4 regions of the Halomonas sp. IOP_6 genome follow, and region 2 is predicted to be linked to each of the others. Evidence: predicted binding sites of a transcription regulator. Region 2 holds the regulator's gene; each other region holds the start of a gene.
The links. Region 2 encodes FNR, which switches genes on or off when oxygen is low (the NO sensors DNR and NnrR bind a similar motif). Its sites were predicted from a motif close to TTGATNTANATCAA; they were not measured.
Positions count from the first base shown of each region.

Region 1: cyoA (ubiquinol oxidase subunit II) is a predicted target of FNR. The motif match lies at 5,501-5,514, and genes of this name have one in related genera.
Region 3: paaF (2,3-dehydroadipyl-CoA hydratase PaaF) is a predicted target of FNR. The motif match lies at 2,668-2,681, and genes of this name have one in related genera.
Region 4: K7H08_RS06655 (DUF427 domain-containing protein) is a predicted target of FNR. The motif match lies at 4,345-4,358, and genes of this name have one in related genera.

Region 1 covers NZ_JAIRBO010000002.1:338,611-346,270, reverse strand. Annotated here, with positions in the region: gene pta (phosphate acetyltransferase) at 1-197, shown strand, start outside; gene cyoE (heme o synthase) at 379-1,302, opposite strand; gene cyoD (cytochrome o ubiquinol oxidase subunit IV) at 1,260-1,589, opposite strand; gene cyoC (cytochrome o ubiquinol oxidase subunit III) at 1,591-2,202, opposite strand; gene cyoB (cytochrome o ubiquinol oxidase subunit I) at 2,202-4,229, opposite strand; gene cyoA (ubiquinol oxidase subunit II) at 4,232-5,284, opposite strand; gene K7H08_RS05110 (DeoR/GlpR family DNA-binding transcription regulator) at 5,559-6,326, opposite strand; gene K7H08_RS05105 (outer membrane protein OmpK) at 6,587-7,429, shown strand; gene K7H08_RS05100 (NupC/NupG family nucleoside CNT transporter) at 7,463-7,660, shown strand, end outside.
Region 2 covers NZ_JAIRBO010000003.1:454,466-462,125, reverse strand. Annotated here, with positions in the region: gene K7H08_RS08315 (sodium:solute symporter family protein) at 1-706, opposite strand, end outside; gene K7H08_RS08310 (DUF4212 domain-containing protein) at 713-973, opposite strand; gene K7H08_RS08305 (putative nucleotidyltransferase substrate binding domain-containing protein) at 1,569-3,386, shown strand; gene K7H08_RS08300 (DNA polymerase III subunit epsilon) at 3,392-4,042, shown strand; gene ttcA (tRNA 2-thiocytidine(32) synthetase TtcA) at 4,109-5,074, shown strand; gene fnr (fumarate/nitrate reduction transcriptional regulator Fnr) at 5,061-5,813, opposite strand; gene hemN (oxygen-independent coproporphyrinogen III oxidase) at 5,872-7,299, opposite strand; gene K7H08_RS08280 (sulfite exporter TauE/SafE family protein) at 7,428-7,660, opposite strand, start outside.
Region 3 covers NZ_JAIRBO010000004.1:440,944-448,603, forward strand. Annotated here, with positions in the region: gene paaH (3-hydroxyacyl-CoA dehydrogenase PaaH) at 1-1,025, opposite strand, end outside; gene paaG (2-(1,2-epoxy-1,2-dihydrophenyl)acetyl-CoA isomerase PaaG) at 1,027-1,818, opposite strand; gene paaF (2,3-dehydroadipyl-CoA hydratase PaaF) at 1,835-2,608, opposite strand; gene paaN (phenylacetic acid degradation protein PaaN) at 2,977-4,653, shown strand; gene paaY (phenylacetic acid degradation protein PaaY) at 4,665-5,264, shown strand; gene peaA (quinohemoprotein amine dehydrogenase subunit alpha) at 5,709-7,271, shown strand; gene peaB (quinohemoprotein amine dehydrogenase maturation protein) at 7,281-7,660, shown strand, end outside.
Region 4 covers NZ_JAIRBO010000003.1:104,523-112,182, forward strand. Annotated here, with positions in the region: gene recD (exodeoxyribonuclease V subunit alpha) at 1-1,223, shown strand, start outside; gene K7H08_RS06640 (hypothetical protein) at 1,386-1,835, opposite strand; gene K7H08_RS06645 (hypothetical protein) at 1,918-2,805, opposite strand; gene K7H08_RS06650 (hypothetical protein) at 2,929-3,729, opposite strand; gene K7H08_RS06655 (DUF427 domain-containing protein) at 3,870-4,238, opposite strand; gene K7H08_RS06660 (DUF2235 domain-containing protein) at 4,385-5,434, opposite strand; gene K7H08_RS06665 (esterase/lipase family protein) at 5,897-6,595, opposite strand; gene K7H08_RS06670 (nucleotidyltransferase family protein) at 6,677-6,985, opposite strand; gene K7H08_RS18490 (hypothetical protein) at 7,085-7,249, opposite strand; gene K7H08_RS06680 (bifunctional diguanylate cyclase/phosphodiesterase) at 7,334-7,660, opposite strand, start outside.

The DNA.
Region 1 (7,660 bases), on a different contig from region 2:
TGTTTGTTTTCCCGGACCTGAACACCGGCAACACGACGTACAAAGCCGTACAGCGTAGTGCCCGTGTGGTCAGTGTTGGTCCAATGCTGCAGGGCTTGAACAAACCAGTGAACGATCTTTCCCGTGGCGCGCTGGTAGACGATATCGTTTACACCATCGCACTCACCGCGATTCAGGCGAGCCAGCGGGAAAGCTAGGCCACTAGCCACTCTTTGTACCCACTAATAAAAACGCCCCGAACAGTGAATAAACTGCTCGGGGCGTTTTAGGTTGAAGCCGCTATCAATGGTAAAGGGCTGAATCAACCCGAAGCGGGGGGCTTTCGCCAGGGATGATGGGTTTACAGCGCCCCCGCCAAGGGTTTTCAGTCCGTTCTCTTCACGCCCACATCGGCACCATGGCTTCCAGTACCATCACTAAGCTCATTGCGGTAATCGTCAGAATCGATACACCGAACACCTTTTTGGCCCAGCGCACGTCATCACCTAGTCGAAAACCACACAGCGCTAAGTACAGCCAGTAGCCTCCCATTGCTAATGCAACACAGAGGTAGCCCGTACCCGCTTGACTGGCTAGCACCAAGGCAAGCGACGCGGGAATAAACGCGACGATGTAGCCCAGGATGTGGTGTTTTGCCCGTTTGATACCATGCACCACCGGCAGCACTGGAATCGATGCCCGGCGATAATCCGCATAGCGAAAAATCGCAATGGCATACGAATGCGGCATCTGCCAAAGGCAGAAGATGACCAGTAGCATGAAAGCACCGCTATCAAACTGCCCCGTCACCGCACAATAACCAACAACCGGCGGCATCGCTCCAGAAAGGCTGCCCACCAACGTGCCGTATTCAGAGTGCCGCTTCATATAAAGGCTGTACACCCCAACGTAAACGCCCCAGCCTATCACCGCTAATGCCACGGTTAAGCCGTTGGTGCCCAGCGCCAAACACACCACGCCCGCTACCCCAAGCAGCGCCGAAACGCCTAATGCCTGAGTAATAGAGATACGTCCTTTGGCCAGAGGGCGATGGCGCGTACGCGCCATCAAAGCATCAATATCACGGTCAATAACGTTATTACAGGCGCAGCCAGACGCAATGACCAGTGCAATACCCAACATGACCGTACTAAACGTGACCCAATCAAAGGTACCGTGGGCGGCTAAAAAATAACCGCCTAAGGTCGCAATGAGATTGCCGCCAATAATGCCTGGCTTTGTTAGCGCGAGCAGGTCACGCCAACGGCTAGGCACCACCGTTAACCGATCATCATGTTGAGATGCAGATGCTGCATGATCCATAAAGAGCCCCCTACCACCAAGACAAGTATCGTCAGCGTGAAAACGAAAGACATCACGTTCCACCCTTCGTCGGCTTTGGTGTTCATATGCATAAACATGACCAGCTGAACCAAAATCTGCAGCACGGCTGTTACTGCGATAACGACCACCGTTGTGGCGATGCTTAGTGCACCGCTCATAACGACCGCGAATGGAATCACGGTTAGCACTAAAGATAGCAGAAGCCCAGTCACATACGATTTAACGCTGCCATGGGAAGAAGTTGAATTAGATGAAGAATGGCTCATCTCACAGCACTCCCATTAAATAAACGAACGAGAAAACACAGATCCAGACGATATCCAAAAAGTGCCAGAATAGGCTTAGGCACAGAATTCTGGGGCGAGTCATCGGTGTTAGCCCTTTGGTAGAAAGCTGCACCAACATGACGAGAATCCATACCAAACCAACGGTCACGTGCAGCCCGTGAGTGCCCACCAGGGTGAAAAACGACGAGAGAAACGCACTCTGATCGGGTCCATACCCTTGATGAATCAAGTGCTGGAACTCATAAACTTCCATGCCAACAAACGCCGCGCCCAGCAGGAAAGTTATCGCTAACCACGCCTTTACCTGGCCAATGCGCTCAGCATTCATAGCCAACACGCCCATGCCGAAAGTAAAGCTACTAAATAGCAGCAAGAAGGTTTCGACTAGTACGAAAGGCAGCTCGAAAATATCTGCCGCCGTCGGGCCGCCCGCCGTGCCCTTCATGAGCACGGCGTAGGTAGCAAACAGTGACCCGAAGATCACCAGATCGCTCATTAGATAGACCCAAAAGCCAAATACTTTGGTGCCGCTGGCATCATGGTGTTCATGGGGCTCAGACGTTGCGCCATGATGTAGAGTATCGGTAGCCATTACGCTCGCGCCTCCGCATAGTTTGTCTGCTTACTATCAGTTGAGTCACTGGCGGGCGGTGCGGTTTTGCGCTGCTGGTGCTCACGCTCAATCCGCTCCACTTCTGCGGCGGGTACGTAGTAGTCGATATCATCGTTGAAAACACGCGCTAGGAAGCTGATGACTACGCCAAGCGCGCCCACCGCGGCTAGCCACCAGATGTGCCATACCAGTGCAAAACCAAGTACCAGGGCAAACAAGCTGATAATCGGCCCTGCCACGGTATTACGAGGCATGTGGATATCGGTATAAGGCGCTTCATCCAACTGCTCATTGCTACGCTGTTTTTGCGACCAGAAACTGTCGATATCGCCAACTTCAGGCAAACGGGCAAAGTTGTAGAACGGTGCAGGTGAGGAAGTTGACCACTCCAATGTACGGCCATCCCATGGGTCGCCAGTCACATCGGCATTCAGCTTGCGATCACGAATGCTCACCCAGAACTGAATAATGGTGCAGGCAATGCCCATCATGATGATGACGGCACCTACCCAGGCCAGGATCATCCACGACTGCCACTCTGGGTTGGCATAGGACTGCATGCGGCGCACCGCACCAAAGAAGCTCAACACATAGAGCGGCATAAAGGCGACATAGAAGCCAATAAACCAACACCAGAATGAACGCTTGCCCCACTTCTCGCTAAGCGTGAAACCGAATGCTTTGGGGAACCAGTACGTTAAGCCCGCCATCATGCCAAACACCACGCCACCAATAATCACGTTGTGGAAGTGGGCAATCACGAACAGGCTGTTATGCAGTACAAAGTTGGCAGCGGGTAGCGCCAGCATCACGCCGGTCATACCGCCTAAGGTGAAAGTAATAATAAAGCCTAAGGTCCATAGCACCGGCGAGGTCAGTTCCAGGCTGCCGCGGAAGATAGTGAACAGCCAGTTGAATACTTTCACCCCGGTAGGAATGGCAATAATCATCGTCATAATGCCGAAGAAGGCGTTGACGTTAGCGCCAGCCCCCATGGTGAAGAAGTGGTGCAACCAGACAATAAACGACAGCAGCGTGATCGCCACTGTGGCCCATACCATGGTGGTGTAACCAAACAAACGCTTGCGCGCGAAGGTCGCGATCACTTCAGAGAACACGCCAAAGGCTGGCAGGATCAGGATGTACACTTCCGGATGGCCCCAGGCCCAGATGAGGTTGACGTACATCATCATGTTGCCGCCAAAATCATTGGTGAAGAAGTGCATGCCGAAGTAGCGGTCTAGGGTTAACAGCGCGATAGTCGCGGTAAGAATCGGGAAAGAGGCAATAATCAGGACGTTGGCACAAAGCGATGTCCAGGTAAAAATAGGCATGCGAAACATAGTCATGCCTTTGGTGCGCATTTTCAGGATCGTGACAAAGAAATTAATCCCAGTGAGCGTCGTGCCTATGCCGGATATTTGTAACGCCCATATCCAATAATCGACCCCCACACCAGGGCTAAACTCTATCCCCGAAAGCGGCGCGTAAGCGAGCCAACCCGTTTTGGCGAACTCTCCTACTACTAGGGAAATATTAACCAGAATCGCGGACACCGCGAACAGCCAAAAACTCAGGTTATTCAGGAAAGGAAAAGCAACGTCGCGTGCGCCAATTTGCAGCGGCACCACCAGATTCATCAAGCCGATGACCATGGGCATCGCAACGAAAAAGATCATAATCACGCCATGGGCGGTAAAAATCTGATCATAGTGTTCAGGAGGGAGATAACCCGCGGCCCCACCAGCAGCCATAGCCAACTGGGTACGCATCATAATGGCATCGGCAAAGCCGCGTAGCAGCATCACCAAGGCAACCACAAAATACATAATACCGAGCTTTTTGTGGTCAACGGAGGTAAACCACTCGTTCCACAGCCAGCCCCACTTTCGGTAATAAGTTAATGCGCCGATAAGCGCAGCACCGCCAATCGCCATCATGGCGGCAACGATCATAATGATCGGTTCGTGATACGGAATCGACTCTAACGTCAGTTTTCCAAACATGCTTAACCCCCCGCTTCAACGCTTGTGGGATGGCCGCTCATCGCGTGATCCTCACTAGCATGCTGATTGGTAACGTGGCCAAACGCGGCCTGATGATGGGTAGCGCCTGCGCTTTCTAGCTCGCCAGACTCGCCGTGGCTATCGTCAACATCACTGACGGCTTCGTGGTTAACATGGTCGCCATGACCACCGTGCCCACTGCCACCGGTATGAAAGCTGGTCAGAATCGACGTATAGAGCGCCGGAGATATCTCAGAGAAGTACTCGACCGGGTGGTATTCACTCGGTTTGGCTAAATCGCTATAACGGTCGGGATAGGTCAGGGTTTCATTGGAAGCCCGCACGTTTTCAACCCACGCCTCAAATTCTTCTGGGGTGGTAACGTGAGCATCGAAGGTCATTCCTGAGAAGCCAGCACCGCTGTAATTAGTGGAACGGCCTGGATAAACGCCGACGTCGTCTGCAATGAGATGAACATCGTTATCCATACCCGCCATGGCATAAATTTGGCTGCCTAAGCGCGGAATAAAGAACGCATTCATCACCGAGCCAGAACTGACTCGAAAACGCACCGGCGTATCCACAGGAAAGGCAAGCTCGTTGACACTGGCAATGCCTTGCTCGGGGTAGATGAACAGCCATTTCCAGTCCAGCGCTACCACTTGGATTTCCATTGCGGCGGTATCGCTTTCGATGGGCTTATGGGGATCTAAACTATGGGAGGTTTTCCAGGTAAGAAACGCTAAGACAGCGATGATTAAACAGGGCACTGTCCATACCGCGACTTCAATCGCATTAGAGTGCGCCCAGTCGGGTAGGTATTTAGCAACATTGCGATTGCTGCGCCGATAACGCCAACCAAACAGCAGCGTCATCACTATCACCGGAATCACTACAATTAGCATCAGCCCAAATGAGGTCAGTATTAGCGAGCGTTGCTCAACGCCAATCTGCCCTTTGGGATCCAACAATGCAGAACTGCAGCCCGTTAACAACAGGCACAACATGACGAGCACGAATGTGCCTCGCCTGCGCCAGAGGGTATGTCGTTGCATGGTGTGATCTCGTCAGAGAGTTGTCCAAAACAGCTCGCTATTTGACCAGCTGAATAGCCAGCTAAATAGCTCGCTAACTAACACCCCATACTTTTCCCAGAACAGTGAGGTACGTATGCGTTGCTCCGGGAAAAATATGCGCTACCGAAGGGATTGGCAGCGAGTCATAGCCAGCACACGCCAAGCGCGCATAAACTAAGACTAAAGTATTTTCTATTGATCTGGATCAATCAGAAAGAGACGCTTTGCCGCACCCTGAATGCTTCAGAATATGTTAGGTGACGGTCACGCTAAGCGATGCCTGGGGAAGGCAATCTTGTAATTTAGGTGCATGCTCATCGTCGGTTACGACAATATCAAAATCGGATAACGCGGCAAAATAGGCTGGGCGAACTAAGCCAAATTTGCTGGCATCAACAATCAACAGGCGCTGCATAGCCGTCGCAATGGCAGCCTGTTTTGGCGCCACCTCATGAAAATGAAAACAACTAACCCCACGTTCGCAGTCCACTCCCGCGGCAGAGATCAGTGCTTTATTAATGCCTAAACGCTCAATCGCAGCACGCATACCATCACTACCAAACGATTGTGATGAGGCATAAAACAGCCCCCCTAGCAGCACTAACCGCACATTAGGCAACGCGGCCACTGAGTTAGCCACGTTAAGGGCATACGTCACCACAGTCAGCTCGCGGAAATGGCTAAGCTGGCTAAGCAACGGAATCAGTGTTGAACCGCAGTCAATGAATAGCGTATCGCCGTCTTCGATAAAGCTGGCAACTCGCTGACAGAGGCGATGCTTAATCTGATAATGGCTGGCCTGTTGCTCAGTCAAGTCATAAACCGGCGTTACACCAGGATAGTTTGCCATGACCAACCGACCGCCCAACAAGCTAATCACCGAAGGCTGCGTAGTAACGTCCCGACGGATCGTCATTTCAGAAACACCGCACAGCTCAGCAGCATCGCGCAAATGCAATGTCCCCCCGCTGGCAAGCGCTTCTTGCAACATTGCCAAACGCTGAGCGCTTCGGTCATTCATGGCAAACCTCTCCTTTAATCCCAAGTTCAGGCGTTATTTGTTATCAGCGGTTAGTGGGTATCCAAAGCCTATGCTGAGCCAGCCCTCATTATATTTCCACTGTCAGACGCTGCTCTTCGACTATTTGAGAGTCATATCACATATACAGAGCGTTGATGGGGTAATACTTGCAAATCAACGTTAAAAAAATAACACTCAATGTTATAATTTTAACATCAACGCCAGCCCACACGACTCATAACAACCCTGTTGAGGCTTCCATGACTGCTCAAAACCCTTCTCGCTCTTCTTTCGTCACGCTTGGCGCTGGCGTTTTATTGGCTAGCTCTGCGCTGGTTACGCCTGCGTTAGCCAACGACACCCCCGCGTCACCAACGACGCCCCTTTGGTCGTTTGCCAACGTTTCGGTGAACTACTTGGATTGGTCTAACGGTACTGAAGCGCGTACCGCTAGTAACGCAGCAAAAAGCGACTTCACGTTTGTCGAAATCGAAGGCGGCGTAGGTTACAGCTGGGGCGAATTCTACGGTTTCTTCGATTTCGAGAACCCAACCAACGACCAGTTTGACGAATCAAGCGGTGGTAAAGACAACTTTCGTACCGCAGGCAAAATCACTTCGCATATTTATTTAGGCGACAGCCCGCTATCGATCTACGCGCACCTGTACGACTTCCGCGATTATGGTTTCAACGCTCGCGAGCAGGATCAAATTCTCGGCCTTGGCTACCGCACGACGTTCGGCAACGGCCTATGGTTCAAACCGTTTATTGGCGCAGCACGTGTACAGAGCGACGGCTACACTGGCATGAACGGCTTTATGGCGGGTTGGGTAGCAGGTTATGACTTCTCAGCACTCAACCAGAACTTCAGTGTCACTAACTGGCATGAACAAACCTTTGGCCGTGACGACGAGTACCTGGAACAAAACTACGTGGGCGGTAAAGCGGGCAGCGTGGGCACCAACGGCGCGCTTAGCTTGTGGTGGCATCCTTCTGAGCTGATTACCACCGGCGTGCAGTATCGCTACTCAGATAATAAGCTGGGTACCCCGAACGCTTACCAAAATGCGATGATTTACTCAGTAAAATTAAACTTACTGTAATCGCTTCACTTCACACGCTCGGAAGGTACCCACATGACTCTCATCATGAGCTTGGTAGGCATGGTTACGCTGGTAACCATCGCACTTATCTTCTCTTACGACCGTAAATCAATTCGGCTGCGCACCGTGCTTGGCGCGTTTGCCATCCAGGCGGGTATTGGTGCATTTGTACTTTATGTGCCCTTTGGCCAAGCAGTCCTGCAAGCCATTTCGTCCGGCGTTAGCCAAGTA
Region 2 (7,660 bases):
CGCGGAAACCAAGTGCATTGACCACTTCATCCAGTTTGGTCAGTAGCGGAATACCAGACTCCGTATGAGTACTGAACATACCGAACATCGGAATCGGGTTGCCGGTTAGTTGCATGGCAATGAACACCGCCGGAATAGTATAGGCGATGATAAGCACTACGTACTGAGCGACCTGCGTGTAGGTAATACCTTTCATGCCGCCAAAAACGGCATACAGGAACACAATCAGCGCTGCGATCCAGATACCCCAGGTGTTGCTCACTTCCAAGAAGCGCGAGAAAGCAACGCCAGCACCGGTCATTTGACCGATAACGTAAGTAACAGAGGCAACGATCAAACACACAATCGCGACGAAGCGCGCAGTGTTGCTGTAGAAACGGTCACCAATAAAGTCGGGCACTGTAAACTTGCCAAACTTACGCAGGTAAGGCGCTAGCAGCATTGCCAGGATAACGTAACCACCTGTCCAGCCCATCAAGAAGGTGGAGTTAGCGTATCCGCCAGACGCTAGCAGACCGGCCATTGAAATAAACGATGCAGCTGACATCCAGTCAGCGGCAGTCGCCATACCGTTGGTGATAGGGTGAACGCCGCCACCGGCAACGTAGAAGTCTTTGGTCGACCCGGCTCGTGCCCATATCGCAATCCCGATATAGAGCGCAAACGACGCGCCGACAAACAATAGGTTAATGGCAAACTGGCTCATACTGGCTTACTCCCCAAGGCCGAATTTTGCATCGAGTTTGTTCATTCTCCAGGCATAGAAGAAGATCAGTACGATGAAGGTGAGGATGGAGCCCTGTTGAGCGAACCAAAAGCCCAAGTCAGTCCCACCAACGGGAATGCCCGCTAGCAGCGGACGAAAGAGAATGGCACATCCATAAGAAACGAACGCCCAAACGGCCAAGCATCCAAAGATTAATCGGACGTTGGCTTTCCAGTATTCAGCAGCGTTGGATTTGTCATCTGCCATTGTGGTGCTCTCCAGTTGTGATTTTTAGGGTTGGAAAGTTAACTCAGGATAGCGTGTGATCCATTAGGGCAATCCTTCATAGAAAACCGCTCTTTTAGTTGTCTGCGATGATTTAGTGCGATTAGACGCATATCACCTTGTTGGTTAAGTTGCTCTGCTGGTTAATGGTTTGGCAAGGTTTTCTTCAGTGCCTTGATAAGTGTTTAACAAGTGCCACGTGAACATCCTGTATAGCCCGTTGTTAATAGTGGGCAATAATTGCAAAAAATAAATCCCAGACTTTGGTATCAATGAGCTTTCAGTACGTATTGTGATGTTTGTTTTTGAAAATAAACACTTGTTTTTGAAGTTTTTTTAGCTTTCATGTCTGAGTGATAGGACGATGGTCTATGGGTCGCTTAAAAGCAATGTTTGCTACTTTTAATAGGTGGTATATTAAGTGGCCAAGTTTGCTAGTTCGTGTCGCTACTTTGGTCGCTAAACAAACGTCTTTGCGACGTTAGCGGTATAGCAAAAGGTATAATAAAGGCGCTGGTTAAAAAGCAATCAAACCTTAAGCCATTGTGTTCTTCATCGCGATTAACTGGGGTCACTCATGATTGACGTTGATCTTTCCCAATTGCCCTTCACATTAATTGATGATGAAGGGCGTGACCACGTTCGTCGTGGTATGGACATCGCCTATTTTGATCGTGATGAAATTATTATCGAGATGGGGCAAGCGGGTGAATCGGTATTTTTGATTCACAAGGGCGAAGTTGCTGAGCTGGATCCTACCCTGCCAGCGTCTAGTGCACGGATTGGGCACTACACAGCTGGTGATCTGTTTGGTGCCATTAGTATTCTGAACGGTAAAAGCCGCTATCGCTTCCAGGCTGAACAAGAGTGCTTGTGCTATGTGATGCCGAAGGCGCTATTTATAAAACTATGCCGTCATCATCCTGACTTCGAAAATTTCTTCAAGCAGTCGCTATCTCACAAAGCGCGATTAATGACTGAAAAGCGTGCCGAAGGTGGCGTGACCATGGCCGGTTTTATGTTGGCTAAAGTCAGCGAATGTATGCGTGAACCTCTTATCATGGATGCATCGACAGATATTGTCAGCGCGGTGCGTCAGCTCAACGATAGCCATGCAGATAGCTTGCTAGTCAAAACCCAGGGCGAGTTTGGCATTGTCACTAAAACCGATTTGCTCAATGGTGTCGTGCTGAATAACTATGAACATACAGCGCCCGTTGAGGATGTGGCCCATTTCTCGTTGGTGACCGTTACCCCCCATCAATACTTATTTGAAGCGCTCGTGCTGATGACGCGGCATAAAGTAACGCGGGTAGTGGTTATGGAACAGGGCGCCCTGAAAGGGGTGGTGGAGCTAACGGATGTCCTTAGCTATTTTTCGAGCCGTAGCTATGTCGTTAGTCTGCAGGTAGAACAGGCGAATAGCTTAGAAGCATTGGCGGCTGCCAGTCAACGCACGCCAGAATTGGTGAATGCGCTTATGGCGCAAGGGGTCAAGCTACGTTTTGCCATGGACCTACTGGCCGCGTTGAATGGCCGAATTATCAATAAAGCGTGGTCATTTGTTATTCCTGAGCAGTATCACTCCCAAAGTTGCCTAATGGTGATGGGGAGCGAAGGGCGCGGTGAACAAATTCTTAAAACAGATCAAGATAATGGCCTGATTTTAGCCGATGACAGCCAATGGCCTTCGCTTGCCGAAGACATGAATGTGCTTACCCAAACGCTGATTCAGCTCGGCTACCCACCATGCCCAGGTAATATCATGGTGTCTAATCCTGAATGGGTTGGCACTGTGTCGCAATGGAAAAACAACATTGCTAAATGGGTGAGTGCAAGAGATGGCGACAGCCTAATGAAGCTGGCGATTTTGCTGGATGCCCATGGTGTGGCTGGTAATCCGCAATTGCTAGACAGCGTGCGTGCAGAGCTGTTTGAACGCTGCTCACGGGATGAGCTATTGCTGTCTTACTTTGCGCGTGCTGCGCTGCGTTTCTCAACACCGCTAACGCTATTTGGCTCCTTAAAAAAGCCTCAGCATGGGATCGATATTAAAAAAGGCGGTATTTTCCCTATTGTTCATGGGGTGCGCACAATGGCCCTCGAGCGACGCATTAATGCCACTTCCACCTTAGATCGCCTGGACGCTTTAGCAGAAGATGGTCGTCTTGATCGCCGTTTTGCTGACGACCTGGGCGAGGCGCTGGCGCTGTTTACCGAACTACGTTTAAAGCAGCAGTTGCAGACAGCAGAAGCGTCGACTCAGCAGCGTAGTAACCGTGTTGTGGTGCAAGAACTCTCGTCCCTTGAGCGTGACCTGTTGCGTGAGGCGCTGCATATCGTAAAAGATTTTAAGCAGCGGCTCTCCCATCGTTATCATTTGGAGTATTCGTGAGCGGAATGCGCTTGTTAGACCGGCATATGTCACTGCTCAGTGGCTCGCTGCGTACATTAATGCAGCGCGAAAGCGACCGTCGACGTTGGGCAGATTCCCCCTACGCATGGCTGTTTCAGCCCTACATGGGGGAAGAAATGGTGGCGCTTGCCTGCCAGGTTAGCCCAGGCCAAGCGCCGGTGGTCAGCGTCGCTGCTGTTGTCTTAAGCCCAGGGAGAGTGCAGACCAGCCGAGCCTGGGTGGCTACCCTGGCAGAAGAGCAAAACAACAACGCCCCTGCATTGCGGCGACATCATCAGCTGTATGCGACGGACACGGTGCTGGCGCCTAACGCTGAGCATCTTGGGGCGCTAGCTGAATTCATCGGTAATCGGCCGCTAATTGGTTGGCAGTTAGGCCGCTCGGTGGAACACCTAAATCTTTTGTTTAAAGCCGGGTTGGGATTTGGTTTGCCCAATGCCCAGGTCGATGTTGGAAAGCTACACTATCGTCAGCTGCGTCGCTTACATCCACAGTGTGAGACGAGCGGCCGCCTAACCGAAGCGCTCGCTCGTTGGCAAATACCCGCTCTTCAATGGATGGGAGTGCTGGGGGATGCAACCGCAAGCGCGCTTTTATATCTGCGTTTGCAGCGCGAGATCGCCCAGCAAGGGTAGTCGTTACTACCCTCATGGGATGAATCCACGGGTTTATCTTGGGTGGACGTGGTGAGTCTTGTTAGAATGCCCGCTGCTTCTTCTACCATCGGCAGTGCCTACACCATGCTACAACCTAACTATTTTGACCCCGCAGCGCCTGATACTGTTTCTGTTGACAGCCCTGCTGTTAATAGCGCACAGACACCATCCGAGCATCACGCCGCTAAACAAAAGCGTGAATTTAATAAGCTACAAAAGCGCTTACGGCGAGAGGTTGGCAACGCCATCATTGATTATCAAATGATTGGTGAAGGTGACAAGGTGATGGTGTGCCTGTCTGGCGGCAAAGATAGCTATACGATGCTGGAGATACTGCTTAACCTGCAGCGCAACGCGCCTGTTAACTTCTCTCTGGTCGCTGTCAATATGGATCAAAAACAGCCAGGCTTCCCGGAGCATGTGCTGCCCCAGTACCTAGATAAAGTGGGTGTTGAATACCACATTCTAGAGCGTGACACCTACTCGGTGGTGAAAGAGAAAACCCCAGAAGGAAAAACGACCTGCGCGCTCTGCTCACGACTAAGACGTGGCTCGCTCTATGGGTTTGCCGAGGAAATTGGGGCAACGAAAATTGCCCTAGGGCATCATCGTGAAGATATTTTAGAAACGTTATTTCTTAACATGTTCTTTGGTGGCACTTTGAAAGCAATGCCTCCCAAACTTTTATCTGACGATGGCAAGAATATTGTCATTCGCCCCCTTGCCTACTGCAAAGAGGCTGATATTGGAGAGTTTTCTCGACTAATGGAATTCCCTATTATTCCCTGCAACTTATGTGGCTCTCAGCCCAATCTCCAGCGTCAAGTTGTCAAAGATATGTTGGCTGAGTGGGATAAAAAACACCCAGGACGTCTAGAAAGCATGTTTAAAGCGGTGACCAATGTAGCGCCTTCCCAGCTAGCAGACCGCCGTTTATTTGACTTTGCTGGCCTTGAAGCCAAACAAGCGGCGTTGATGGAAGGGCGTATTCAGGCGCTTAGCGTGGACTAGCCGACTGTTCTTCCTCTTCAGCTAGCGTGATGAGGCGCCGCATATCTAAAATATTAACCTCGCGACCGGAAACAGCCACCACCTCTTGCTGTTGAAAGCGGCTAAGAATACGGCTGACCGTTTCTACCGCCAAGCCTAAGTAATTGCCGATGTCGGCGCGGGACATGGAGAGTCTGAAGCTATAAGGCGAGTATCCACGTCGACGAAAACGGTCTGAAAGGGTGACTAAAAAGCTGGCTAGTCGCTGATCGGCCGTTTTGCGCGATAGCAAGCGCATCATACGCCGGTCATCTCGCAATTCTTTGCTCATGCTCCGATAAAGCTGGCCACGTAGTTCGGGCAGTTCTTCGGAAAGCAGGTCCAAACGGTCAAATGGGATTTCACACACCGTAGTGGTTTCCAGTGCAATGACGCTACCGGGGTAGTGCTCTTCGTCAATTCCGTCCAATCCCACTAGTTCGCTGGGAAGGTAGAAATTTGTCAACTGATCATTGCCGTTCCCTTCGCTGGTCACCTGTTTCAGGCTGCCTGAGCGGACGGCATACACACTAGTGAAGTGATCACCCTGACGAAATAGGGGCTCGCCTTTTTTGAGTGGTGCGCGGCGGCGAATGATGGCATCAAACTGGCTCATGTCCTCAAGCTCTAAGGCAAGCGGTAGACACAGCGAGCTTAGGCTACAGGTCTGGCAGCGCGCCTCTTGCAGCAGTGAGCGTCGTTGGCTGGCGGGGTGTGGCATATCATTCTCCCTTTCTCGTTAGCCATCATAGGCCCAGAGGCAAGACGTCTCAAGAAGCTTATACAATCTTAGAGTAGCGCTGAGTAGGCTGATCAGCTAGGCGAGCATCAAAGGCCATCGCCAAATGGCGAATCAGTAGCCGTCCAGTGGGGGTGGCGCTAATAACTTGCTGATGGCGAGTGATTAAGCCGTCTTGCTCAGCTGTCTTCAATTGCTCAATTGCGGTGGAGAAATAGTCATTAGCATCGATGTGCCAACGCTTTCCAACTGCCGCTAGATCAATGTGCATGTCGCACATTAGCCGTTCAATCACGTCTCTTCGTATTAGGTCGTCCTTATTTAACCTTAATCCTTTGACGGTTGCCAGCTTACCTTGATCTAAGGCTGCTTCATATTGGTCAAGCTGAGTCGGGTTTTGTGCGTAAACGTCGTCAACCCGTGATATAGCGGATACGCCTAAGCCAACTAAATCGCACTGTGCATGGCTAGAGTAGCCCTGGAAATTGCGTTGTAAGGTGCCGTTGCGCTGTGCAATCGCTAGGCTATCGTCAGGTCGTGCAAAGTGATCCATGCCAATATGCACATAGCCTGCGTTAGTCAGCATTTCTATGGTGGTATGCAAAATAGCCAGCTTTTCATCAGCGCTGGGGAGGTCCGTTTCGTTAATGCGTCGTTGTGGCGCAAAGCGGGTGGGCATGTGCGCATAATTAAATACGGACAGCCGTGCAGGGTTGAGTTCGATGACTTGACTTAGCGTCTCAGCAAAGCTTTTTTCGGTTTGAAATGGCAGCCCATAAATTAAATCAAGATTGAGTGAGCGAAAACCAAGACGGTGTGCTTCTTCCATCAACGTTTCGGTGAGTACCCGGGGTTGTACTCGGTTGATGGCTTTTTGTACCTGCGGATTTAAATCCTGCACGCCAAGGCTTAGTCGATTAAAGCCGAGAGACTGTAGATGGCGCAACGTAAATACATCTGCTTCACGAGGATCTATTTCAATAGCGTAATCGCGATCGGCTGAGCTAGATAAACCAAAACGGGCATCTAGGCGGTCAATTAGGTCCCCCATCTGTGCCAAGGTTAGAAATGTGGGCGTACCACCACCCCAGTGTAACTGTTGCACCGGGCGTGAAATGTCTAAATGGCGGGCAGTGAGCACCATTTCTCGATCTAGCCGAGAAAGGTAAGGTTCTGCAAGGGCGGTATTCTTCGTTGCGATTTTATTGCAAGCGCAGTAGAAGCAAATTCTTCGACAAAAGGGTACATGTACATACAGTGATAGCGGGCGGTGGCTCTCGTTACTGCGCGCTAGCGCCTGAGTAAAGTCATCGGCACTAAACTGCTCATGAAACGCTAGAGCTGTCGGGTAGGACGTGTAACGTGGGCCACTTTTGTCATAGCGACGCAGCAGCGTTTCATTCCAGGCATTAGCCCCAGACACATCAGTGTTGGTAGGTGAGAAGGCAGCAGTGGCATGAACGGGCATGGCGAGCGCTCCGAAGTGAGAAGTAAACAAAAGGAGTGACTGAGCGCCGTCGCTCAGTGTTCTCTCGGCATGCTACGTCGGTGTCACTTGGAATGCGTTGAGCTATATCAAACTATAGGAGGGTCTGACTAATGCGCTGTTAGAGGAATAAGCGTCCATAGCTGCCAAAGGGCGAAACTTATAATCGACAGTGCGGCGACGCTGCGAGTGGCAGGGTGGCGAATTAAATGGCTTAACTGCTGTGCTGCAAGTCCTGTTGCCAGCAGAGCAGGGAGTGTACCCAGGCCAAAAGCCCCCATTAGAAGCGCGCCATCGAGTGGGTCTGCAATCGCTAAGCTCCAGGCTAGCATGGAGTAAACCA
Region 3 (7,660 bases), on a different contig from region 2:
CCGTCTTGCTGTAGCGATTCGCGGTACACCACGTCGAGCCCAGCTTCTTGAGCGCGTTCCAGCAGTGGCGCGATCACACCAGGGTCGCCCTGTACGACAAGTGCTGGCAATTCCGCGTTTGCTGGTGCTGCAAAGGTAGGCTGTGGCTTAGCAGCGCTTTCAGCGTAGTCAAAGAAGCCCTTGCCAGACTTACGTCCCAGGCGCCCGGCTTCCACCAACGCTTGCTGTACTAAGGAGGGCTCGAAACGAGTATCGCCGTAGTAAGCGTCAAACACCGAGCGGGTCACCGCGTAGTTAACGTCATGACCGATCAGATCCATCAGCTCGAAAGGCCCCATGCGGAACCCACCAGCTTGACGCAGCAATGCATCGATAGTGGCGGCATCGCTGGCACCTTCCTGCAGCAGGCGTAGGCCTTCGGCATAAAATGGCCGTGCCACGCGATTAACAATGAACCCAGGAGTGGAGCTGGCGTGCACCGCGACCTTGCCCCAGGCAACGGCGGTGTCATAAAGGGTGTCGGCAACCTCGGTGGTGGTGGCTAGGCCAGACACCACTTCCACCAGTTTCATGACCGGTGCGGGGTTAAAGAAGTGCAGCCCCGCCATGCGCTCAGGACGCTCAAGATTCGCAGCAATAGAAGTGATCGATAGTGACGAAGTGTTGCTGGCGAGCAAGGTGTCCGGCGAACACAAAGCTTCTAGCTGGGCGAACACCTGACGTTTGATCTCAAGGTTTTCGACAATAGCTTCGATAACCAAATGACTGTCGGCCAAGGCATCGATAGCATCGGCAGGCTGTAGGCGAGCAATAATGTTATCCACATCCCCTTGGATCATCTTACCCTTGGCAACACGCTTTTCCAGCTGACGGCGAATGTTATCAATGCCCGCTTTGGCAGCGCCGGGTTGATTGTCATGCAGAATGACCGAGTGGCCAGCCTGGGCGGCAACCTGAGCAATGCCGGCACCCATGGCACCTGCGCCAATCACACCAATAACGGCAGACGTGGGAAGGGCTGGCATATCACTCTCCCTTGAAGGTGGGGCGACGTTTCTCGATAAAAGCGCTGACGCCTTCGCGGTAATCTTCCGTGCGTCCGGCAAGGCGCTGCAGGTCGCGTTCCAGGTCGAGCTGCTCGTTGAAACTGTTATCGCTGCTGGCGTGCAGGGCACGTTTGATAAGCGCCAAGCCGCGCGTTGGTTGAGTGGCCAAGTGGCGAGCCATGTTCATGGCTTCTTCCTGAAGCGCCTCATCATCGACGCAGCGCCAGATCATGCCCCACTGTTCGGCAGTCTCGGCGGGCAGCTTGTCGCCAAGCATTGCTAGACCCTTGGCACGCGCCATACCCACCAGATTAGGCAGTGTCCAGGTGCCGCCAGAGTCGGGAATTAATCCAATCTTGCAGAAGGCCTGAATGAAGCTTGCCGAACGAGCAGCCAATACGATGTCGCAGGCCAGGGCGATGTTGGCACCGGCTCCTGCCGCCACACCATTCACCGCACAAATGGTTGGGAACGGCATGTCTTTAAGAGCGCGCAACATAGGGTTGTAGCGTTTTTCAAGCGACTCGCCGAGGTCGGGGGCTTGTTCGCCGGGCGCAACGCTGCGGTCGGAAAGATCCTGGCCAGCGCAGAAGCCGCGGCCGTTACCGGTCAATAACAAAGCGCGAACGCTTGAGTCCTGGCGCACGGCTTTTAGCGCCTTGCGCATCTCGGCATGCATCTCTGTATTGAAGCTGTTCAGGCTGTCGGGGCGGTTTAGCGTAATACAGGCAACGCCATCTTCCACGGTGTACAGCAGGGGCGCTTGGCTCATGGGTAATATCCTTGTGTCAGTGCCCTTGAAAAGTGGCAGGTCGTTTTTCTTGGAAGGCGCGAATGCCCTCTTCGCGGTCGGCGGTGCCCGCCAATAAGGTGAACGCATGGCGTTCAAAGCGCAGGCCAGTGGCTAGGTCGGTATCCATCGCCTTGTGTAACGACTCCCTTGCTAAGCGCACGGCCAGCGGTGCCTTGGCGGCAATGCGCGTTGCAATGGCCATGGCGCGCTCAAGGGTTAATTCGGGCTGGGTAATCTCGCTAATCAGGCCTGCTTCAAGGGCGCGGCGAGCGGAAATTGGCTCGCCAGTCAGCACCATCTGGGTAGCCAGTGATTTACCCACCGCTCTAAGCAGACGCTGGGTACCACCAGCACCGGGCATGATGCCCAGATTGATTTCAGGCTGGCCGAACAGGGCACTTTCACCGGCAATAATGATGTCGGCATGCATGGCTAGCTCACAGCCACCGCCCAAGGCGTAGCCGTTAACGGCAGCAATGATTGGTTTGCGGAAACGCGTAATGGTGGCCCAGTGGTGCTGGCGAGGATCTTCCAGCATGCCGACTAGGTCACGTTCAGCCATTTCATTAATATCCGCACCGGCGGCGAATGCTTTCGCACTTCCGGTGATCACCACGGCGCGAACGTTGTCGTCACTATCGGCGCTGTTCAGGGTGTCGGCGAGTTCGCCAAGCAGCTGGGTATTCAGCGCATTCAGTGCTTCAGGGCGATTCAGCGTGATGCATAAAACGCCTTCCAGGGGCGGAGTTATTTTTAGAGTAGTGGGCATTGTTACCTCAGTTCGGCCTGTGGCGCACAGGATGAATATCTGCCGAGTATAGGTTTATTTTGATACACATCAATATTGTTTGACTGTTTTTAGTGTGTCACTTGTTGGTGTTTTTGATAATTTATGTCTTGTTAACAATGACTTGTATGTATTTATAGCGAGTAAGTGATAGTTATTAGACCATGGTATGAAAGGTGGAAAGTTGGCCCGAAAAGTGATCTTTAGCCCGTATATATCGAGTTTATTGATCGTGGTGGGCTAATTCTTAAGCAAGCGGTGCCAGGGAAAGCGTTTGATGTTTTGTTACGGGAAAGATAGTCTTTGTTCTTATAACGTATCAAAAAAATAAGTGAGTGCAGGAGCGCCCCATGACGCAATCAGCGCAGCAGATGTTTGACCTTCACCGTGACATTCTTGACCAGGCTGTCGGCGCCATCTCTAGCCGTAATTTTTGGACGCCCTACCCAGAAAGTATGCGCAAATACCCCGAAGATGCCGTTAAAGCGGCACCATCGAGATTTGAGTCACTGCTTAATCAACCATTTACGCTGAATAGTGTTGGCAGCACTCACCACGTGGGCGGCGAAGTCTCACCTTATGGTTTTGAACTCGGCATTACTTATAACCAGCCAAGCCCCGACGAGCTGATAGTGGCCATGCAAGTAGCAATGCGTGACTGGCGAGATGCTGGGGCGCAAGCGCGCGTGGGGGTGTGTTTGGAAGTCCTGTCGCGCCTTAATGCCATGAGCCCGGAGATCGCCCAGGCGGTGATGCATACTAGTGGTCAGGGGCCGTTGATGGCGTTTCAGGCAGGTGGGCCGCATGCTCAGGATCGCGGCCTTGAAGCCGTGGCCTATGCCTGGCAAGCGATGGCGCAGATTCCTGCTACCGCACAGTGGGTTAAGCCCCAAGGCAAGCATGATCCCATTGTCATGGATAAGCGTTTTCACATCGTGCCACGTGGTATCTCGTTGGTGGTGGCCTGCTCTACTTTTCCCACCTGGAATACTTATCCTGGCTTGTTTGCCAGTCTGGCGACGGGCAACCCCGTCATTCTTAAGCCGCATCCTGGCGCTATTTTGCCTGTGGCGATGACCGCACGGGTTGTTCAACAGGTACTGGAGGAAGCTGGCTTTGACCCTTGTCTGGTTAGCCTGGTACCCGACACTGTCGATGCGCCGCTGACGAAAACGCTGGCGCTTGACCCTGCGGTAAAGCTGATCGATTTCACTGGCTCCAATACCTTTGGCGATTGGCTAATAGATAACGCCACTCAGGCTCAGGTGTTTGCTGAGAAAGCCGGTGTCAACACGGTCATTATCGACAGCGTGGATAACCTTAAAGCGGTCACGGCGAATCTTGCCTTCTCGCTGAGCCTTTATTCCGGGCAGATGTGCACGACCCCTCAGGCTATTTATGTACCCAAAAACGGTATTGAAACAGCGGATGGCCATTTGAGTTTTGACGACGTGGCGGCAGCGCTTGCGAAGGCTGTACAGGCATTTCTGAGTGACAATGACCGCGCCTGCACGGTGTTAGGTGCCCTGCAGTCAGTAGACACGCAAGCACGGATTGATGCGTGCCGTGGCTTGGGCGAAATAGTCCTGGATAGCGAGTCACGAAAACACGCCCAATACTCTGACGCCCGCATTCACACGCCGCTTATCCTCAAGGTAGATGCAGCACAGAAGGCTACCTATGGTGAGGAACGCTTCGGCCCCATCAGCTTTGTTATCGCGACTGAGAACACCGCGCATAGCATTGAACTGGCCCGTGACGTGATCCGGGAAAAGGGCGCGATAACCCTAGGTGGCTATACGACTGATGAGGCAGTGGCCGAGCAGTTCGAAGAGCTGGCGATGGAAGTGGCGACGCCGCTTTCGTTGAACCTGGATGGGGGGATATTCGTCAACCAGTCGGCTGCTTTCAGTGATTTTCACGCCACAGGCGGTAATCCGGCAGCTAATGCCTCGCTATGTAATCAATCCTTTGTTGCCAGTCGCTTTGTGGTGGTGCAAAGCCGTCGCCACGGCCAACCGAACTAACGGAGAACGTGATGCCTTACTATCGACTTGAAGGGGTGACGCCAGTGGTGGACCCGACCGCTTATGTCCACCCGACCGCGGTGCTCATCGGGGATGTGATTGTTGGCCCCAATTGTTACGTTGGCCCCGGCGCGGTGATGCGCGGTGACTTCGGACGCCTAGTGCTGGAAGAGGGTGCAAACCTTCAAGATACCTGTGTCATGCACGGTTTTCCTGGCTGCGTCACTAAAGTGGAAAAAGATGGCCATATCGGCCACGGTGCGGTTTTGCATGGCTGTGTAATTGGGCGTGATGCCATGGTGGGTATGAACGCCGTGGTGATGGACGGTGCTCATATTGCTGAGCGCTCTATTGTTGCGGCAGCAGCATTCGTCAAGGCAGGCTTCGAGTGTGAGCCACAGTCGCTGGTGATGGGGGCTCCTGCAAAGGTTAAACGACCGCTGAGTGATGAGGAGTTTGCTTGGAAGCAGCAGGGTACTCAAGAGTATCAGCGTTTAGTGACCCGTTGCCGTGACAGCTTGGAACCTTGTGAACCGCTGGCAGAGCTCGATGCTGACCGGCCAACCTTGCTAGCCGGTGATACACAACCTAAGCAGCAGAGCATAGCGTAGCGAGGCGATACTTATAGTATGGCTCGCTACCACCGCGCCCCCTGGCGAGCCATCCCCCACCCAACCACAGGTTGGTAGCCTCAAGTGGTCTTTGTAGTCGCCCCATCCTCCCCCCCTTCCTTCCTGAGCGCCAAGTCTCAAACCTGAGTCGACCGAAACTCCGGGTGCCGTCACGGTCAATGATGATCAAATTTGAAGAGGCAAAGTGTTTCAAGTCCATACGCAACTGTTGCAAGTTGGGGCACCGATTGCTGCCGGTTGATTGAAAATCTAAAAAAACTCAGATAAGTAAATAACTTTAACTACATGAATAAAAAGAAATAGTTGATAGTCGGCGCGGTCAATGCAAGTTGAATGGTACTGGCACACACCTTCTATGTTCGTCCGCGAAGAGAACCGCAGGTGAACATAACGACAACAATAATGCGTGGAGAACCCTCCGTGATGAGACATGCACTTCCTACAGGGCTCTGTAGCCTAGCCCTGCTGCTGCCTACCGGCGCCGTCTTGGCCTCTGCTGGCAGCGAGGCTATCGACAGGCACTGTTCAGCCTGCCATCAGGCCCAAAGTGGCCCCCAGAGCTGGAGTCGCATTAGTGCGCAGCGTAAGACCCCGGAAGGCTGGGACATGACGATCGCGCGCATGCAGACCATGCACGGCCTGGAGCTGCCCCAGGAGGCTCGCCGGGATATCGTCAAGTTCCTCGCTGATACCCGCGGCCTAGCGCCCGAGGAGAGCGCGTCTCAGCGTGAACTGATCGAGCGACGCCTCAACCGTATCGAGTCCTTTGATCATCCTAGCTATCAGGAAATGTGTGCCCGCTGTCATACTGGCGGCCGCGCCCAACTACAGCGCCGTCCCCAGGAAGAGTGGGAGAGACTGGTGCACTTCCATGTGGGCCAGTTCCAGACCACTGAGTACCAGTCCATGGCACGGGATCGTGACTGGTTCGATCTCGCCCTGAGCGAGATCGCTCCCTGGCTGGCCGAGTCTCAAAGTCTCGAAAATGAAGCTTGGGAGTCATGGCAGCAGGCCGAACAGACCTCTCCTGAGGGTGACTGGCAGCTCTGGGGGCACTGGCCCGGAGAAGGCGACTTTTATGCCGACGTTACTATTAACACCGATGAAGGCGAGGATGCCTACTCCCTTAGCCTGGACGGCGCTTTCACCAGTGGTCGTCCGCTCAGTGGCGAAGGCCAGGCCATCGTTTATACCGGCTATGAGTGGCGCGCCAACCTGAACCTCAACGGTCGTGATCTCAAGCAGGTACTGGATCTCTCCGGTGCGCATCCCAGCGGGCGCATCTTCGATGATCATGACGATGCTTTTGGAATGATGGTGGAAATGGTGCCTCACGAAGCGGCCGAGTCTGCGGTGTTAGCCAGCCTGCCCGCCTCACTCAAGGCCGGTGAGCGTAGCCGGCTGGTGCTACTGGGCCACGGCCTTGGGGAAGGGGAAATCAGTCTTGGGGAGGGCGTCACCGTGCGTAAGGTGATCGAACGTAGCGACATGCGCCTGGTGCTGGACGTTGAGGCCAGCAACGATCTCACACCCGGCTGGCTGGCTATGCAGATCGGCGAGATCAGTGCCGAGAGGCTGCTGGCTGGCTATCGCACGGTAGATCGTTTGGAGGTAAGTCCAACGCTGGGAGTTGCTCGCATCGGTAACGATAAGACTCCGCCGGTGAGTGGCGTCTTCACCGCCGCCGGATATCTGGACGGGGCTGATGAGACCATCCCGCTGGGGCAGGTACCGGTACGTTGGAGCGTTTCCCCCTGGGACGAGATCGCCGAGCGCGACGAGGATGTCAGGTTTGCGGGCATACTGGACGCCGCCACAGGGATCTTCTCACCTGCCGGGGCTGGGCCCAACCCGCTGCGTCAGTACAACGCCAACAGCGTGGGCAACCTACGGGTGACCGCCAGTGTGGTAGGACAGGAGGCGATACAGGACGAAGCCCAACTGATCGTTACCGTACAACGCTGGAACAACCCGCCGCTTCGCTAGGAGATCACCATGGGAATCTTACAAGCCATACCCGAGAACCTGCATCGGATGGAAGTAGAAGGCCAGCCGTTGTGGTTTCATATCCCCACCACGAGTTTGTTCGCCCCGGACGCACTCAGCGAGGAGCTGCTGGCACTGGCCGGGCGAAAGGAGGGGCTCAATAGCCGGGCGCTGCCGGGCCATCTGATACATCAGGCCAGCGGCGACGATATCCAGGAGCGGCTGCTACAGCTTAAGGCACTGAAGCTGATCACCGATGGTGTTGTCCAGGCCTATAATCCCAGCGTAAAGGTGGAGCAGTTCCCGCTCTCTACTGTGGTGCTCAATGTCAACACTGGCTGCAACCTTAGCTGCAGTTACTGCTACAAGGAAGACCTGGATAACCCCCG
Region 4 (7,660 bases), 350 kb from region 2:
CCAACCCGCTGGCGCTGGACGTACTGGTGATCGACGAAGCCTCCATGGTGGATATCGAAATGATGGCCGCCGTGCTGAGTGCCCTGCCCGCCAATGCCCAGTGCGTGCTGCTGGGGGATAAAGACCAGTTGGCATCGGTAGAAGCTGGCTCGGTACTCGGCGATTTATGCCGCCGTGCCGAGGCCGCCCACTACACCCCAGAAACCGCCCAATGGCTGGAAAGCGCCACCGGCCAGCCGCTGCCGCCAGAGTACCTGGATGCTGAAGGTCAGCCGCTCGACCAAGCCATTACCATGCTGCGGGTAAGCCACCGCTTTAACGAACACAGCGGCATCGGCCAGTTGGCCCAGGCGATTAACCAGCCCAGCCATGCCCAAACTGACCGGGAAAAACAGCAGGCAGTTAACGCAGTGCTGCGCCATGGCTACCCAGACCTGCACTACCTAACGCTTGCAGAGGACACCGCGCTGGATAAGCTGGTCATTCACGGCAGCGCGGATAAGTTTCTCAATGGCGGTGAAGGCCGCACCAACCATAAATATGAACCCATCGCCCCGCCCACCGGCTATCGCCATTACCTAAAGGTGCTGAACGCACAGCGCCCGCGTGGGGAATCGTTTGAGGACAACCCAGCGGCCTATAACGCCTGGGCCGCAGAGGTGCTAAGTGCCTACAGCCACTTTCAACTGCTATGCGCGCTGCGCAAAGGCCCCTGGGGGGTAGAAGGCTTAAACCTGCATATCGCCAAAACCCTACGCAGCGAAAAGCTGCTGTTTGGCAGTGATTACACGTTGGAGAAAGGCTGGTATGAAGGCCGCCCAGTACTGGTCACCCAAAACGACTACGGCCTAAAACTGATGAACGGCGATATCGGCATCACCCTGGCCGTGCCGGATCCGCGCAATCCGCAACAGAAACTGTTGAGAGTGGCCTTTCCTTCATCAAATGCCACGAGCGATGCCGATAATCCCATCCGCTGGGTACTACCCTCCCGCTTGCATTCGGTAGAAACCGTATTCGCGATGACGGTACACAAATCCCAAGGCTCGGAGTTCCTGCACACCGCCCTACTGCTACCGCCCACCATCAACCCGATTCTCACCCGCGAGCTGGTCTACACCGGCATCACCCGCGCCCGCGACTGGCTCACGCTAGTGGAAGCCAAGCGCGGAGTGTTGAATGAGGCGGTTACTAGGGAAGTGATGAGGGTGAGTGGGATGTAGAAGGTTGTAATCAAAACCGACATTAGTGGGGCTGGTGGTGGCGGTCTTCGGCCATGAGCGGTCTTTGAGGGAGTGCTGATATAACGCTCGGCACACGTGTCGATTTGCAGTCGCAGAGCGGCGGAAAAGCGGTCACCATACTGCCGATTGTTAGGCCAGCGCTCACGTCGATTTTGGTAGCAGCAAACGGCTGGCATACTTTTTTTCACCCCAGTCGAAAGCAAATGTTTCGCTGACCTCATGCCAGTTCCCACCAGGATGTCCTGACCCATGGTTTGCCCCCATGCATGAACACTCACAGTGTAGGCCAGAGGCATTCCAGCAAGCAGGGGCACACTTTTGTTGTTCGCGATAAAGTTGAATCAGATATACACCACCAAAACGGCTGAGCAAACGCCTTGCGAGGTCGTCATACCAAGCGACTGGAGTCTCCCAGCATTTGAATTTCTCATTCCACTTCGGCTTGTGATTTTTGTCGCCACGCACGATGTCGAAGTTATTTGAGCTAAAGCACAATCGCACAAGAAGAGGCTCTCCCGACTTTCTTTTGAAGATCACAGGTGGATTGGCTTTGCGCCAAATCTCTGCGAGCCTTGCATCCTTTCCCTGCATTGATCCTCCTGCGTCGGTCTAACGCCGTTGTAACCGGTTGATAAAACGCGCAGCGGTTTGGCAATCCGCGTTGACAACCTTGTTAGGGCTTTTTGGAGAAGAGTGAAGAAACCTTTTCCATCACAGAGTTTGTTAATTGCTGTTCAGTCCTAGCCTTCTCAATCTCTACTGTTGTTTGGCCTTTATTAAGAATGTGATTTCTTTCAGTTTTTGATAGCTGCTCAATGGCGCAAGCAACCCCATCTGAAGAATCATTTGCCAACGCTAAAGCCACAGCTAGATGCTTGGATTCAATATTTGTTATTTCATTTTGAAAGTACTTTATCTCAGCCAAGGTGTCTTTATACAAACGTAGGAAAAAGTAGGCAAAAATTTCTATAAAGGCAACCAGTGATAGCCTTGGTACAAAATTTTCTATGAAATCAATTGGCTCTTCGAATGAAATGGGAGATGTAAGAACAAACATACCCAAGAGCGCCAAACCTATAATGGTTGTAACAATTCCTATGGCCAAATTTAGGTTACTCCTTTTAGTTAAAGAAAAGAGCTCCTCACGAAGCCTACTAACGGTATTTTCAAAATTAGACTCAACCATTGATGAGCGCTGTTTGGCGCTTAACTCTTCAGAGATTTGTTTTTTTATTGAATCAAGAACATCTTCAGCGGTTGTTTTTGTTAAGCTTTCTTTGAGGTGGAGAACAATCTCTTGTCGTTGTTCATCATTCAGATGTGAAAGTTCATTTTTTATGCTATGAACTTCATTTTTAAGCGAGTTAACCAAATTGATAAGGTCTTTAGGTCGGCTATCGCTATATTTCTGTGCTTCTCTTAACTCTTCCTTTAGATACTCTACCTCCTTTCTAGTTAGAGAGGACTCTACTCGTCCCTTTTGGAGGAATCTAGTTATAAATAAGACAGCAATTATGGAAGCAATGCTTACCGTCATTCCAATTATAATTTCTAGACTCATCTTATCATTTCCCTAAATTACGCTCAGATGCCCTAACACCTCGTTAAGAGGCAAAAAATTGTTGGCTAAAATTAGCGACGAAGGAGCAAAAGCCAACTGTTTTTTGCCCTTTTAAACGACTTGTTAGCCATTTACTGCTGCTCTCTCTTCTCCATAAATACTGAAAATGACATTTTTAGAGATTGGATCTATTGTATACACCGTGCCTCGGCGAGGCTGTGAGAATAAAGTAGTATCCGCATATTTTTTAAATACGTAGTAGTTATCATAATACTTTGTATTACCATGGTAATTAAAAGTGGTTTTGATATCATCTTGTTTTAGGAACTCAATAAAACATTTTACTTCTCCTGGCTGAAGACCAGTAAAAAAACGTTTTGCTGCACTATATTTTAAATCATCAAATTCACCCCAAACCATTGTAGTTAATAATTCATTTGCTGTGTTAGTTAAGGAGGCTGATTCGGACCTTTCACCAACAGCAGGAGTGTAGATAATATTCATACTCTTTAACGTAAACAAAGGTGCTCCCTTAGGGATGCTTATATGATTCTGCCTTTTAAGCTCTTGGATTACATAAAGTTGAAATATATCTAATTTTCTAAAATTAGCTAACATTTTTTCTTTAGCTTGAGTTTCAGCTATTTTTTCTTGCTCTAGCTTTAATACTGCTTCAGCTTCCTTGTTTTTTAAATCCTTTTTATTATTTAAAACATCTAAAGCCGCTCCAATAACCGCATAAACTAACCGAATACTGGTAACAAAAACTAAACCTTGAAGCACCGCTTCAGAAACATGGTTCAATGTAATTAAATCCAATTTTATTAAAGCAAGAACTAAATTAGACACTATAAAAATAGCCAAATTTAAGCGTGTATCTTTTAATTTACTAAGTAATTCTAGAACTTCTTTAGAGCCTTGCATGAATGCATAATCCTTTAAATGGCTAACAGTGTATTAGACGGCGCACTCTATGATTGAATGAACGTGCCGGCACTTTTTCCCGGCAAATGCCGCCTGCCAGATTCTCCCAAACCTATGATTCTTAAAAACATTTATTTTAATTAGGCAATATATCCAAAATTCGCGCGCCTGCTGCATTTCCCGACATAGCCGCTCAGTTCCTTATAAAAAACCACCCTGCCCGCAATAGCTTCCATGCCTTCAATCGGCTGCTCATAGCTCCAAGCGACATCCTGACTTTCACCCAACGAAAAATACATCGTATGCCCTTTAAACGGGCAATACGTGGTGGTTTCTGAAACGGTGAGTAAGTCCATCCGCACGTCTTCACGTGGGAAGTAGTGGCGTAGCGGGTAGTCACGTTCGCGGAGTTCAAGCGTATTGGTGGAGTCGGCGATTAACGTGCCATCAACATGCGCCTGCACGCGTTGGCTAATAGGGTGAAGCTCAATGCGTGGGGGATTTGGCATTAGGTTGTTCCCTGCGGCGTTGTTCGCTCTAATGCTTCGATCCTAGCAGTTAAATTATATTTAGCCTACTTTGAGCACTTAGTTTTTAGTCGATATTGGTCACTTCATGACCTAGGTCATTCATCACTTCCACGCTGACGCCCAGCCTACTCCTCCGGCGGGGAAAGGTGGGCATCGGTCAAGGTACGTGGCCGGTACTCACACGTGGTATCGGCCCAACGCTTCCATACACTCTCATCGACTGAAATATTCACCGCAGGCAGCCCCTGCATGCCCTGCGCATACTGCCGGTAAAATCGGCCGTCGCCCTTGTATCTAAGACGTGCATACTTGGCGTAGAGCCCGTTTAAAAAATCAGCAAACGAATCTTTCGGTGCCATTTTCCAAGCATCCTCTGCAACATTGAAAGGGGCCACTTTTAGGCCTGCCTGCTGCGCTTTGGTTAACATCCAGCTCAACGGTATGTCGGCCAGTGTGTCGTCAGCGCCATAACCGCCGCCGACATTGGCGTGGGCGCCGATAAACCAGCGCTGTTCTACGTTGCGATTGCCTGTTTTCTGTTTGCCATCCTTGCTCGTCCAGAGCGATACGTTATACGCCGACCTGTGTTCGTCCAGCGCGGCCGCTTGATAGGCATGATCGACAATGCTGGAAAGCTCGGTATCGTGCCAATCGTATTTGCTTTTGAACAGGTTGGTTCCGGGCACGCCTAGTGCGCCAACGGTATCCCACACACCAATGAAATGAACCCTGGGCTGGCGACTGAAGCGCTCCTTGAACTCTGTGCATACCTCAGAATCGGGATGACAATCACGGTCTCGATAAATACGTTCGGCCTTATCGAGCAGCCCTGGCGTAACGACATGCACTAGCCCGCATTTACGAATCATCCCCACCAGGCTTCTGGCGGTGTAGGCACCGCGGCTGAATCCCAATATCCAGATTTCATCGCCTTCACTGTAATGCCTTGCCAGCCAGTCATAGCCTTCCCGTAGGTTTTTGCTCAGCCCATAACCGAAGGCTCCGCCAAAAAAGCGCTGAAATTTGGATGTCCCTACGCCGGGGTCGTAATAGAACCGCTGCCTGATACCGTCATCGTCATCATGGAGCAGCCGGGTAATACGATAAACACTGGTTTGATCTTCAGGGTCGTTCCAGGTGCCATCGAATAGCAGAATCAATTTTTGTTTTGCCATGGTGCCCCCATGATGATGCACGCCTTTGAACAGTACTCATGATCACTAAATGAGGGGCAGACGATGCGCTCTTGGCCAACGCGTACCTGCGACCTCCACATTATTTAATGAAGGTTAGTCGACAATTCATCCCGTCACCTGTTGATAGTCAACTCGAAGCAGCGCCCCCGATGCGGGCGCTCTTGCTGTCTGGCTTTTGGATAAACCAAGCCATGCCGAAGTAACGAAGAGGTGTTGGTCTGTAGCATCAAAGGCACAGCTGGTTGGGCGTGGAACGGGGAGCGCTGTGTTTATACCTCAAGGTGGAAAGCATCAGCTTCTATCGGATGCGGAGACGTCATTTCAGAGCATCGACACATTTGATGCCGCCCCTGCGCTATGCCACGGAGCTGCGGATGCGTCTTGCCAGTCAATGGCTAACCCACGAAAGAGTGTCTATCGATGTTCTACTTGCTGTGCTTGTTATGGATTGTCATCATGCTCAAAACTCCCATTTTTTAGATAGTTAACAACTTGAGCGATGACTCTATCGTTCTTCATCATAAAAGGATGCGTAACAGGCATTTCGATATGGTCATTCATGCCGTCTAGTTTCGTGCTTTCTATCGAGACCTTTCCATCATCTGTGCCCGGTATCAGCGAGGACAGTATCCAATTGATGCTGCTTGTCCCGGCAATAATACCCACGTCGAAGTTAGCCTTACCTAGGGTACTGGGAATGCTTAACTCATCTGTTCCAAGCTGCATACCTGCATCACCGTTGATGAAGTGGAAGCCAGGGACATCCCGGAGTTCATCGACGACTTCGCTGCCTTGGTTTGGAGGGCCAAGCATCACTACACGGTTTAAGTTGGCTATATCATGCCTGCTCAGATACTGCCTTACCAAAATTCCGCCAAGGGAATGAGTCACAAAATTGACTTTTTCGCCCTTTGGGCACTTTTCAAGGGCAGGTCTTATCGCTATTTCTGCAAGCTGCTCAATTGAGTATTCCCTTGATGGATACCCTTCATTAATAGGCAAGAAGCCTTCTTCTTTCAGCGCATTCTCTAGTGGCTCCATTGAGCCATGTGTTCGTGCTAAGCCGTGGAGGAGAATCACGCATGACGCTTGGACACTGTTGGAGAAAACCAGCAAGAAAGCTAACAATATAAACTTCATACGTAATATCCATGATGCGCGCTATAAATGGCGCGAGAAACTAGCGTCCGGCGGCCGTAGGGAGCAAATTTAACTTCCTGGTTAGGTATTTACTACTAACCTTGGCCAAATTTGCAGCCACCGCTTAGTCGTCAATCGCTCATTGAAACCCTGTGGCTTTGGCCTTTTGGAATTCATAGTTACAGTATAATTAAACAGAGAGTCGAAACCAAAAGGTGACATTAGTATAACGTCTCCAGAGTTGTCCAAAGCAGCTCCGAGCGCCGTTTCGACTTCAACCCAATAGCTCATAGCATCTGAAGTTGGCTTGTAGGGTCTATCGTAGTTCCGCTTATGCATTCGCGCCTGGTTTTTAACCGACCATGGGAAATCCAAGACGCTCGCGATCAGCTGCTCAAGCTGTCGTCCCTATCCCACTTCAGGGATCAGATTATTCGGGCTGTAGACTTGCCGATTGATGGCTTTTAACTCATTCATTCGGGTATGAGCTTATTGAGTCACATTATCCACTATCTCGACGGTGCCACCCTCCTCGCCTGGCGGCGAGTTGGCAGCTTGCTTCGCGAAGCCATGCCGACGGCAGAGCTCTTTGATGGGGAGCCCCGCTTCGAAGCCAATGATCTGTTCTTCGTTGAAACGCTTCTTCCTGTCCAATCTCCTTACGCATAGGATCGGACTCTAAAGTGTAGCGCTACTCAAGTGGTCTTTTGCATGGATTAGCGCGAGTTTGCGAGCATCTTAATTGATTGTATGAGATGCAAGGTAGACACGGTCTCTACCTTCTTGCTTGGCTTTGTACATAGCCTCATCAGCACGAGCAAGTAAGCTTTCAAGAGACTCTCCATTTTCCAACATGGCGACCCCAACACTTATACTTAGGGTAGTCGACGCTCCGCTGCCAAAATCGACAGGCGCAACCGCTAAACGCTTTCTCAGTTTATTACCCAACTCCTGGCTGGCTTCCAAGTTTGCACCAGGTAGGAAAAAGACAAATTCTTCTCCCCCCATGCGGCCACAAAAATCGGTTTTGCGCTTTACCTCTGACGCCAAACGAGCAAATTCGGT